DNA from 2 places in the Pseudomonas sp. NFX224 genome. Region 2 is predicted to be linked to the other one. Evidence: predicted binding sites of a transcription regulator. Region 2 holds the regulator's gene; the other holds the start of a gene.
What was found. Region 2 encodes sigma-54, which starts transcription at its own class of promoters, with help from an activator protein. Its sites were predicted from a motif close to ANTGGCATNNANNTTGCTNT; they were not measured.

Region 1 (5,120 bases), 3.3 Mb from region 2:
AATCCTGATCGAAGGTCACTTGATAGCGTTGCTGGCGCAGCAATTTGCGCAGGCTGCGGGATACGTGCAGTTCGTCGGGAAACAGCACGGTGCGCGGGTCTGGCGACCACCAGAGGATCGGCTGGCCTTCGGAGAACCATGGAAAGCAACCGTGGCGGTAGGCCTGAATCAACCGATCGGCAGACAGGTCGCCGCCGGCGGCCAACAAGCCGTTGGGGTCGCGCATGGCTTTTTCCAGCGGCGGGAAAGTCAGGGAGTTGCGTTGTAACCAAGTCAGCATGGCGTCCGGGCTTACAGAAGGGGAGGGCGGTGGCGAGCTTGAGGCTCGCCACTCAGTGTGCCGTTAAACGGCGGGAATGTCGTCGAGGTATTTTTCCGCATCGAGGGCCGCCATGCAGCCAGCCCCGGCGGAGGTGACTGCCTGGCGATAGACGTGATCGGCCACGTCGCCGGCCGCAAACACGCCTTCGATGGCAGTTGCGGTGGCATCACCTTCGCTGCCGCCCTTGACCAGCAGGTAGCCGTCGCGCATTTCCAGTTGGCCGACGAACAGGTCGGTATTGGGTTTGTGGCCGATAGCGATGAACACGCCAGAAACCGCCAGTTCCTTGAGTTCGCCGGTATGGCTGTCGCGCAGGCGGGCGCCGGTCACGCCGCTCGCATCACCCAGCACTTCATCCAGATTCTGGTTCCAGTGCAGGCGGATGTTGCCATTGGCGGCTTTCTCGAACAGTTTGTCCTGAAGGATTTTCTCTGAGCGCAGCTTGTCGCGACGATGAATCAGGTGCACTTCGCTGGCGATGTTCGACAGGTACAAGGCTTCCTCAACGGCCGTGTTGCCGCCGCCGACCACGGCAACCACTTGCTTGCGATAGAAGAATCCATCGCAGGTCGCGCAGGCCGAAACCCCTTTGCCGGCAAATGTTTCTTCCGATGGCAGGCCCAGGTATTGCGCGGAAGCGCCGGTGGCGATAATCAGTGCGTCGCACGTGTAAGTGCCGCTGTCGCCGGTCAACTCGAACGGGCGCTGTTGCAACTTGGCCGTATGGATGTGGTCGTAGACGATCTGTGTGTCAAAGCGTTCGGCGTGTTTTTGCATGCGTTCCATGAGGACCGGGCCGGTGAGACCTTCGACATCACCTGGCCAGTTATCGACTTCGACGGTGGTGGTGAGCTGGCCACCTGCCTGTATGCCGGTAATGACAACGGGTTTGAGGTTGGCGCGGGCGGCATACACGGCTGCGCTGTAACCGGCGGGGCCGGAACCCAGAATGATCAGGCGGTGATGTTGCGCTGCGCTCATAAAAACACCTCATAAGCCTTTGTCACAAAAGAGAATGCATGCTCAAATTGAGTCGCATGTAGTGTGCTTTTGACTATGCTGCATACAAGTGTTGCAAGCATGGCATCGGACGAGCAAACCCGTACAATGCCTGGCTGTAACCGTGTTTGTAACAAAATAAGCAATGCGCTTCGTGTTTATAAAAACCGGGGCGCAGTGTTAAAAGTAGTACCAGTTACGCCGGTTAACTTTTTTACCTGCCTGGATTGGGCAGTTTTTTACCGTTTTTTAAAGACATTCATCAGATGGACGCGCCTTGGGCGCAGGAAAAGTAGCGTTTTGAAGAAATCCACCGAAGCACCCAAAACAGTCGTTCCGCTCTGGCGTCAGCATTTGCACTACCGCCTCAAGGAAGGTGCATTGATCGCCATCGGTGCCTTGTGCCTGTTCCTGATGATGGCCTTGCTGACCTATGGCAAGGACGATCCGGGCTGGAGTCACAACAGCAAGATCGACGACGTGCAGAACTTCGGCGGCCCGGCAGGCTCCTACAGCGCCGATATTCTGTTCATGGTGTTGGGTTACTTCGCCTATATCTTCCCGTTGTTGCTGGCGATCAAGGCTTACCAGATCTTCCGTCAGCGCCACGAGCCGTGGCAGTGGAGCGGCTGGCTGTTTTCCTGGCGTTTGATTGGCCTGGTGTTCCTGGTGCTGTCCGGCGCTGCGCTGGCGCATATCCATTTCCATGCCGCCACCGGCCTTCCGGCGGGCGCTGGTGGTGCGCTGGGCGAAAGCCTTGGCGACCTGGCCAAAAACGCGCTGAACATTCAGGGCAGCACGTTGCTGTTCATCGCTCTGTTCCTGTTCGGCTTGACCGTATTCACCGACCTGTCGTGGTTCAAGGTGATGGACATCACCGGCAAGATCACCCTCGACCTGTTCGAACTGTTCCAGGGCGCCGCCAATCGCTGGTGGGCGGCCCGTAACGAGCGCAAGCAACTGGTCGCGCAATTGCGTGAAGTCGACGACCGTGTCCACGACGTGGTCGCGCCGACCGTCACCGACAAACGCGAGCAGGCCAAGGTCAAGGAGCGCCTGATCGAGCGCGAGCAGGCCCTGAGCAAGCACATGTCCGAGCGTGAGAAGCAGGTGCCGCCTGTTATTGCACCGGCGCCGGTCAAGCCCGCCGCACCGAGCAAGCGTGTCGAAAAAGAGAAACAGGCACCGCTGTTCGTCGACAGCGCCGTGGAAGGCACCTTGCCACCGATCTCGATTCTCGACCCGGCGGAAAAGAAACAACTCAATTATTCGCCTGAATCCCTGGCTGCGGTTGGCCACCTGCTGGAAATCAAGCTCAAGGAATTCGGCGTAGAAGTCGCCGTGGATTCGATCCATCCGGGCCCGGTGATTACCCGTTACGAAATTCAGCCTGCCGCGGGCGTGAAAGTCAGCCGAATCGCCAACCTGGCCAAAGACCTGGCGCGTTCCCTGGCCGTGACCAGTGTGCGGGTGGTGGAAGTGATTCCGGGCAAGACCACGGTCGGTATCGAAATTCCGAACGAAGACCGGCAGATCGTGCGTTTCTCCGAGGTGCTGTCGACTCCCGAGTACGACAACTTCAAATCGCCGGTCACCCTGGCCCTGGGTCACGACATCGGTGGCAAGCCGGTCATCACCGACCTGGCGAAGATGCCGCACCTGCTGGTAGCCGGTACAACCGGTTCCGGTAAGTCGGTGGGTGTGAACGCGATGATCCTGTCGATCCTGTTCAAGTCCGGCCCGGAAGACGCCAAGCTGATCATGATCGACCCGAAAATGCTTGAACTGTCGATCTACGAAGGCATTCCGCACCTGCTGTGTCCGGTGGTTACCGACATGAAGGACGCCGCCAACGCCCTGCGCTGGAGCGTTGCCGAGATGGAGCGCCGCTACAAGCTGATGGCGAAGATGGGCGTGCGAAATCTGTCGGGTTTCAACGCCAAGGTCAAGGAAGCCCAGGACGCCGGCGAGCCGTTGAGCGATCCGCTGTACAAGCGCGAAAGCATCCACGACGAAGCGCCACTGCTGCAAAAGCTGCCGACCATTGTGGTGGTCGTCGACGAATTCGCCGACATGATGATGATCGTGGGCAAGAAGGTTGAAGAACTGATCGCCCGTATCGCCCAGAAGGCCCGTGCTGCCGGTATCCACTTGATCCTCGCGACCCAGCGTCCGTCGGTTGACGTGATCACCGGTCTGATCAAGGCCAACATCCCGACGCGCATGGCGTTCCAGGTATCGAGCAAGATCGACTCGCGGACCATCATCGACCAGGGCGGCGCCGAGCAACTGCTTGGTCACGGTGACATGCTGTACATGCCGCCGGGCACCAGCCTGCCGATCCGTGTCCACGGTGCGTTCGTTTCCGATGATGAGGTACACCGGGTGGTCGAAGCCTGGAAACTGCGCGGTGCGCCTGAGTACAACGACGACATCCTTAACGGTGTCGAAGAGGCGGGCAGTGGCTTTGAAGGCAGCAGTGGCGGCGGCGACGGCGATGATCCCGAGGCTGACGCGCTGTACGATGAGGCGGTGCAGTTCGTTCTGGAAAGCCGCCGCGCTTCCATTTCCGCGGTTCAGCGCAAGCTGAAAATCGGCTACAACCGCGCCGCGCGCATGATCGAAGCCATGGAAATGGCCGGGGTCGTGACGTCCATGAATACCAACGGTTCGCGTGAAGTCCTGGCCCCAACGCCGGCGCGCGACTGAGCTGATATGAAAGGGGGGGCGTCCTGAGGCGCCACCCGCACTCCCACGAATGTAATGAGGACTCCCATGCGTCTGATCCGCATGCTGTTGCTGCCGGTACTGGCTTTGACCACGCTCTCGGCCCACGCCGATGACAAGGACGTGGCGCGTCTGACCCAACTGCTGGAAAAATCCCAGACCCTGAGCGCACGTTTCTCGCAACTGACCCTCGATGGCACTGGCACTCAGTTGCAGGAAACAGCTGGCGAGATGTCGTTGCAGCGTCCGGGCCTGTTCTACTGGCACACCAATGCTCCTGCCGAGCAGACCATGGTTTCCGACGGCAAGAAAGTCACCTTGTGGGACCCGGACCTGGAGCAGGCCACCATCAAGAACCTCGACCAGCGTCTGACCCAGACGCCGGCGTTGCTGTTGTCCGGTGACGTGTCCAAGATCAGCGAAAGTTTCGACATCAGCGCCAAGGAAGCCGGTGGCGTGATCGACTTCACCTTGAAGCCCAAGACCAAGGACACCTTGTTCGACAGCCTGCGCCTGTCGTTCCGCAACGGTCTGGTCAATGACATGCAGCTGATCGACAGCGTCGGCCAGCGCACCAATATCCTGTTCACCGGGGTGAAGGCCAATGAGCCGATCCCGGCTTCCAAGTTCAAGTTCGACATCCCCAAGGGTGCGGACGTGATCCAGGAGTAACACGCACAACCCTGTAGGAGCGAGCCTGCTCGCGATGGAGTCCGGTCAGTGCGCATTGATATCGAATGCAGTACCGCTATCGCTAGCAGGCTAGCTCCCACAGGGATCTGCGGTGTTCAAATCTTGCAGTGAGGTTTCACCCGATACCATGGATCTGTTCCGCAGCACCCCAATCGCCCAACCCTTGGCCGCCCGCCTGCGTGCGACCAATCTGGACGAGTACGTCGGTCAGGAGCACGTGCTCGCTCGCGGCAAGCCTTTGCGCGAGGCACTGGAGCAGGGTGCCCTGCATTCGATGATTTTCTGGGGACCGCCGGGCGTGGGCAAAACCACCCTGGCGCGATTGCTGGCGGAAGTCTCGGAAGCGCATTTCGAAACGGTGTCGGCGGTCCTGGCCGGG
Region 2 (5,120 bases):
CGGCTGGTTCAGCAGCCGCAACTTGATGGTATCGCGCAACTGATACAGGTTCAGGTTGGTCGTGTTGACCTTGAGGTCCGCGAGGTCGGCAATGGGCCCGAGCAGGCTGGTCTCATCGTTGATCGCCTCGGCCAGCGAGCGATTGGCGCTGCTCAACGGATGACGACGACGGGTTTCCGAAAAGCGTTTGAGCAAGGTTTCCTCATCGGCATCCAGGTACAGGACATCGCACTGGATGTGCCGGCTGCGGACTTCTTCGAGCAGCTCTGGAAACCGCGATAGATGGCTGGGGAGGTTGCGCGCATCGATGGACACGGCTACCAGCGGCTGTGACAGTTCCGTGTGAATCAGCGCGCGCTCGGCCAGTTCCGGCAGCAACCCCGCAGGCAGGTTGTCGATGCAGTAGTAACCGTTGTCCTCAAGAACATCGAGGGCGGTACTTTTACCCGAGCCGGAACGACCGCTGACGATGATCAAGCGCATGATTAATGACCGTTTTGCTCGTCCAGGACAACCTGATACAAGGCTTCATTACTCGGGGCGCTGCGCAGTTTTTCGCGCACTTCCTTGCGGTCGAGCATGCTGGCGATCTGGCGTAACAACTCCAGGTGCGCATCGGTAGCGGCTTCCGGGACCAGTAAAACGAACAACAGGTCGACCGGTGCACCATCGATGGCGTCGAAATCAATAGGGGCGTCAAGGTGCATCAAGGCACTGATGGGCGAATTACAGCCCTTGAGACGGCAATGGGGGATGGCGATACCGTTGCCAAAACCGGTTGAACCGAGTTTTTCACGGGCGACCAGGCTCTCGAAGACATCCTGCATGGCCAGATCCGGCACTTCGCGATGGATGAGGTTGGCAATTTGCTCAAGGGCTTTCTTTTTACTGCCGCCCGGCACGTTCACCAGGGAACGGCCGGGGGTCAGGATGCTTTCAAGTCGGATCATGGGTTGGGAGTGTTAACGACCGGTAGCGCCCTGGAGGAGGCTCTGGGTCTTTTCCTTATGCTTTTTGAGTTGTTTATCCAGCTTGTCGGTCAGTGCGTCGATCGCCGCGTACATATCGGTATGTTCCGCGTTTGCGACCACTTCATTGCCGGGAATATGCAGCGTGGCTTCGATTTTCTGCTTCAGCTTTTCGACCGTCATCGTGACCTGCACGTTGGTGATCTTGTCGAAATGTCGCTCCAATCGTTCGAGTTTTTCGCCGATGTAGGTGCGAAGAGGTTCGGTCACTTCCAGTTGGTGTCCACTGATGTTGACTTGCATACAGCTTCTCCTTCGTTGCCAGTGCATAAAGCGGCAGACCAGATGATCTGCCACTGGAACGCTGTGGCGTGGCTCTACATCAACCGCTTGCGTTCGCTCGAAGGCGCGATCCCCAAGGATTCGCGGTACTTGGCGACGGTGCGGCGAGCCACCTGAATGCCTTGTGCCTCCAGTAAACCAGCGATCTTGCTGTCACTCAACGGCTTTTTCTGATTTTCAGCAGCAACCAGTTTTTTGATGATCGCGCGGATCGCCGTGGACGAGCATTCGCCGCCCTCGGAGGTGCTGACGTGGCTGGAAAAAAAGTATTTCAGCTCATATATGCCCCGAGGGGTATGCATGAATTTTTGCGTGGTCACCCGGGAAATTGTCGATTCGTGCATGCCAACCGCTTCGGCGATGTCATGCAGGACCAGCGGTTTCATCGCTTCATCGCCGTACTCCAGGAAGCCGCGCTGATGCTCGACGATCTGGGTGGCCACTTTCATCAGGGTTTCGTTGCGGCTTTGCAGGCTCTTGATGAACCAGCGGGCTTCCTGCAACTGGTTGCGCATGAAGGTGTTGTCGGCGCTGGTGTCGGCGCGGCGCACGAAGCCGGCGTACTGGGCGTTGACCCGCAACCGTGGCACCGACTCCTGGTTGAGCTCCACCAGCCAGCGCTCGTTGTCCTTGCGCACGATCACGTCGGGGACAACGTACTCGGCTTCGGTGGACTCGATTTGCGAGCCCGGGCGCGGATTGAGGCTCTGGACCAGTTCGATCACCTGGCGAAGCTCATCTTCCTTGAGCTTCATGCGGCGCATCAACTGGCTGTAGTCGCGACTGCCGAGCAGGTCGATGTAATCGGTGACCAAACGCTTGGCTTCGGCCAGCCAAGGAGTTTTGGCCGGCAGCTGGCGCAATTGCAGCAGCAGGCATTCGCCCAGGTTGCGGGCGCCGATGCCGGCGGGTTCGAATTGCTGGATGCGGTGCAGGACAGCTTCGATTTCGTCCAGTTCGATGTCCAGTTCCGGATCGAAGGCTTCGAGGATTTCCTCGAGCGTTTCGTCCAGATAGCCCTGATTGTTGATGCAGTCGATCAGGGTGACGGCGATCAGGCGATCGGTGTCGGACATCGGCGCCAGGTTCAATTGCCACAGCAGATGGCTTTGCAGGCTTTCACCGGCCGATGTGCGGGTGGTGAAATCCCACTCGTCGTCATCGTTGCTCGGCAGGCTGCTGGCGCTGGTCTGGTAGACGTCTTCCCAGGCGGTGTCGACCGGTAGTTCATTGGGAATACGCTCGTTCCAGTCGCCTTCCTCGAGGTTATCCACCGTCGGGGCGCTTTCCTGGTAGGAGGGTTCCTGAATTTCGGTATTGGGCTTTTGTTCGGCGTTGTCGGCCATGGGGTCGGAGTTGTCGAAGTCGTCGCCTTCTTCCTGGCGTTCGAGCATCGGATTGGACTCCAGGGCCTCCTGGATTTCCTGTTGCAGGTCCAGGGTCGACAATTGGAGCAGGCGGATGGCCTGTTGCAGCTGCGGTGTCATCGTCAGCTGCTGGCCCATTCTCAAGACTAGCGATGGTTTCATGGCAGGGGCTTAACACCTTATTTGCCGGCGCACATGCGCCATCCACTACAGGGCGCCGGAGCGCCAAACATAAGCAAATTATATGCCCGAAATCGCAGTGTTTGCCTAGAGCGCTGTAACAATAAAAAACTATTGATTTTTTATCGAGACAAGCGCTTGGTCGACTAGCCGGGACACCTCAGCGCTTACAGGCGGAACTCATGACCCAGGTAGACTTCCTTGACCAGGTCGTTGGCCAGGATGGTTTCAGCGTCACCTTCGGCGATCAGCTGACCATCGTTGACGATGTAGGCGGTTTCACAGATATCCAGCGTTTCACGGACGTTGTGGTCAGTGATCAGCACGCCAATGCCCTTGGCCTTGAGGTGATGGATGATCTGTTTGATGTCGCCCACCGAAATCGGGTCCACGCCGGCGAAAGGTTCGTCGAGCAGGATGAATTTCGGGTTGGTGGCTAGTGCCCGGGCGATTTCCACGCGGCGGCGTTCACCACCGGACAGGCTCATGCCGAGGTTGTCGCGGATGTGGCTGATGTGAAACTCCTGCAGCAGGCTTTCCAGCTCCTTGCGACGACCGTCCTTGTCGAGTTCCTTGCGGGTCTCGAGGATCGCCATGATGTTGTCGGCTACCGAGAGTTTGCGGAAGATCGACGCTTCTTGCGGTAAATAGCCGATACCTGCCTTCGCACGACCGTGCATGGGCTGGTGACTGACGTCCAGATCGTCGATCAGCACGCGGCCCTGATCAGCCTGGACCAGGCCGACGATCATGTAGAAGCAGGTTGTCTTGCCGGCGCCGTTGGGGCCAAGCAGGCCGACGATCTGACCGCTGTCGATCGACAGGCTGACGTCGCGCACGACCTGGCGGCTCTTGTAGCTCTTGGCCAGATGCTGAGCTTTCAGAGTTGCCATTACTGGGCCTTTTGCTCGTCGGTTTTCTTTTTCGGCTGGATGACCATGTCAATGCGCGGACGTGCCTCGGTCACCTTGCTGCCTGTAGCGCGACCGGCGCTCGCCAGCTTCTTCTCGGTGTCGTAGACGATTTTCTCGCCCTGGGTGACGTTGTTGTCCTTGTCGATGACTTTGGCCTTGTCGATCAGTACGACGCGGTTTTGCGTGGCGTGGTACTGGATTGTCACACCCCAACCCTGAACCGGCTTGGTGTCGCCAGCCGTTTGCAGTTGTTCGAAGTAGGCCAGGTTACCGACCGACGTCACCACGTCGATGTCGCCACTCGGAGCTCGGGTCATGGTCACTTTATTGCCGGTAACCTTCATTGAGCCCTGGGTGATGATCACATCGCCCGTGTAGGTGGCAACGCCATTCTTGTCGTCCAGTTGGGCATCGTCGGCCTGAATGCGGATTGGCTGTTGTTGATCATCCGGCAGGGCCCAGGCGCTCACGCTTCCCAGTGCTGCGCCCAGACTGAGCAAAATAGGGAGGGTTTTAACGAGCCTCATACTGTCCTCTTACGTTCGATAGCAGGTGTATCCTGCTTTCTTTCAAATACGCTTTCATTCCCTTGCCAGTCGAAACACCGCCAGCGCCGTCGATTCTAACGTCTCGGTCGGTCTGCGCATATTGCTGTTGCGGGAACACCGTCATGCGGGTGGTGGTGATCAGGGTCCTACGGTTTTTCTCGTCGAAACGCGTAATGCGTACCGAATCGATCAGCTCGACCTGGGTGCCGTCAGGGTTGACTTCACCCTTTTCGCTCTGGACGTGCCACGGGAACTCGGTGCCGCGGAACATGTTCAGGTCGGGATTGGTCAGCAGGGTCACCTCGGACGCTTTCAGGTGTTCGACCTTGTCCGACGTCATTTCGTATTGCAGCCTGCCATCCGGCAGGAACTGCACGCTGTGGGCGTTGGTGGCGTAATAGTCGATCTCGCTGTTGTCGACTTGCACAACCGGCTTGTCGAGAAAGCGTTCCGGGCTGATGTTCCAGTAGCCGACCGCGGCGAAAATCGCCGCGATGCAACCGAACATCAGGATGTTGCGAATCTTTTTGCTCAGCATGTTTGGCTCACAGGTACGCGGCGTTGGCCGCATCGAGGCGGCCCTGGGCGCGCAGGATCAATTCGCAGAATTCGCGGGCGGCACCTTCGCCACCACGGGCCTGGGTGACGCCGTGAGCGTGGTCGCGCACGAAACTGGCGGCGTTGGCCACTGCCATGCCCAGGCCTACGCGGCGAATCACTGGCAGGTCGGGAAGGTCGTCACCAAGGTAGGCGACCTGTTCATAGCTTAGGTTGAGTTGGCCAAGTAGCTCGTCGAGCACC

Region 1: a site for sigma-54 is predicted at 1,354-1,373, ahead of ACNYC6_RS24100 (DNA translocase FtsK). Genes of this name have one in related genera too.

The regions. Positions count from the first base shown of each region.
Region 1 covers NZ_CP183416.1:5,285,368-5,290,487, forward strand. The annotation lists gene aat (leucyl/phenylalanyl-tRNA--protein transferase) at 1-280, opposite strand, end outside; gene trxB (thioredoxin-disulfide reductase) at 344-1,303, opposite strand; gene ACNYC6_RS24100 (DNA translocase FtsK) at 1,622-4,030, shown strand; gene lolA (outer membrane lipoprotein chaperone LolA) at 4,097-4,720, shown strand; gene ACNYC6_RS24110 (replication-associated recombination protein A) at 4,869-5,120, shown strand, end outside.
Region 2 covers NZ_CP183416.1:2,024,118-2,029,237, reverse strand. The annotation lists gene rapZ (RNase adapter RapZ) at 1-483, opposite strand, end outside; gene ptsN (PTS IIA-like nitrogen regulatory protein PtsN) at 486-950, opposite strand; gene hpf (ribosome hibernation-promoting factor, HPF/YfiA family) at 963-1,271, opposite strand; gene ACNYC6_RS09190 (RNA polymerase factor sigma-54) at 1,346-2,839, opposite strand; gene lptB (LPS export ABC transporter ATP-binding protein) at 3,025-3,750, opposite strand; gene lptA (lipopolysaccharide transport periplasmic protein LptA) at 3,750-4,298, opposite strand; gene lptC (LPS export ABC transporter periplasmic protein LptC) at 4,285-4,857, opposite strand; gene ACNYC6_RS09170 (KdsC family phosphatase) at 4,865-5,120, opposite strand, start outside.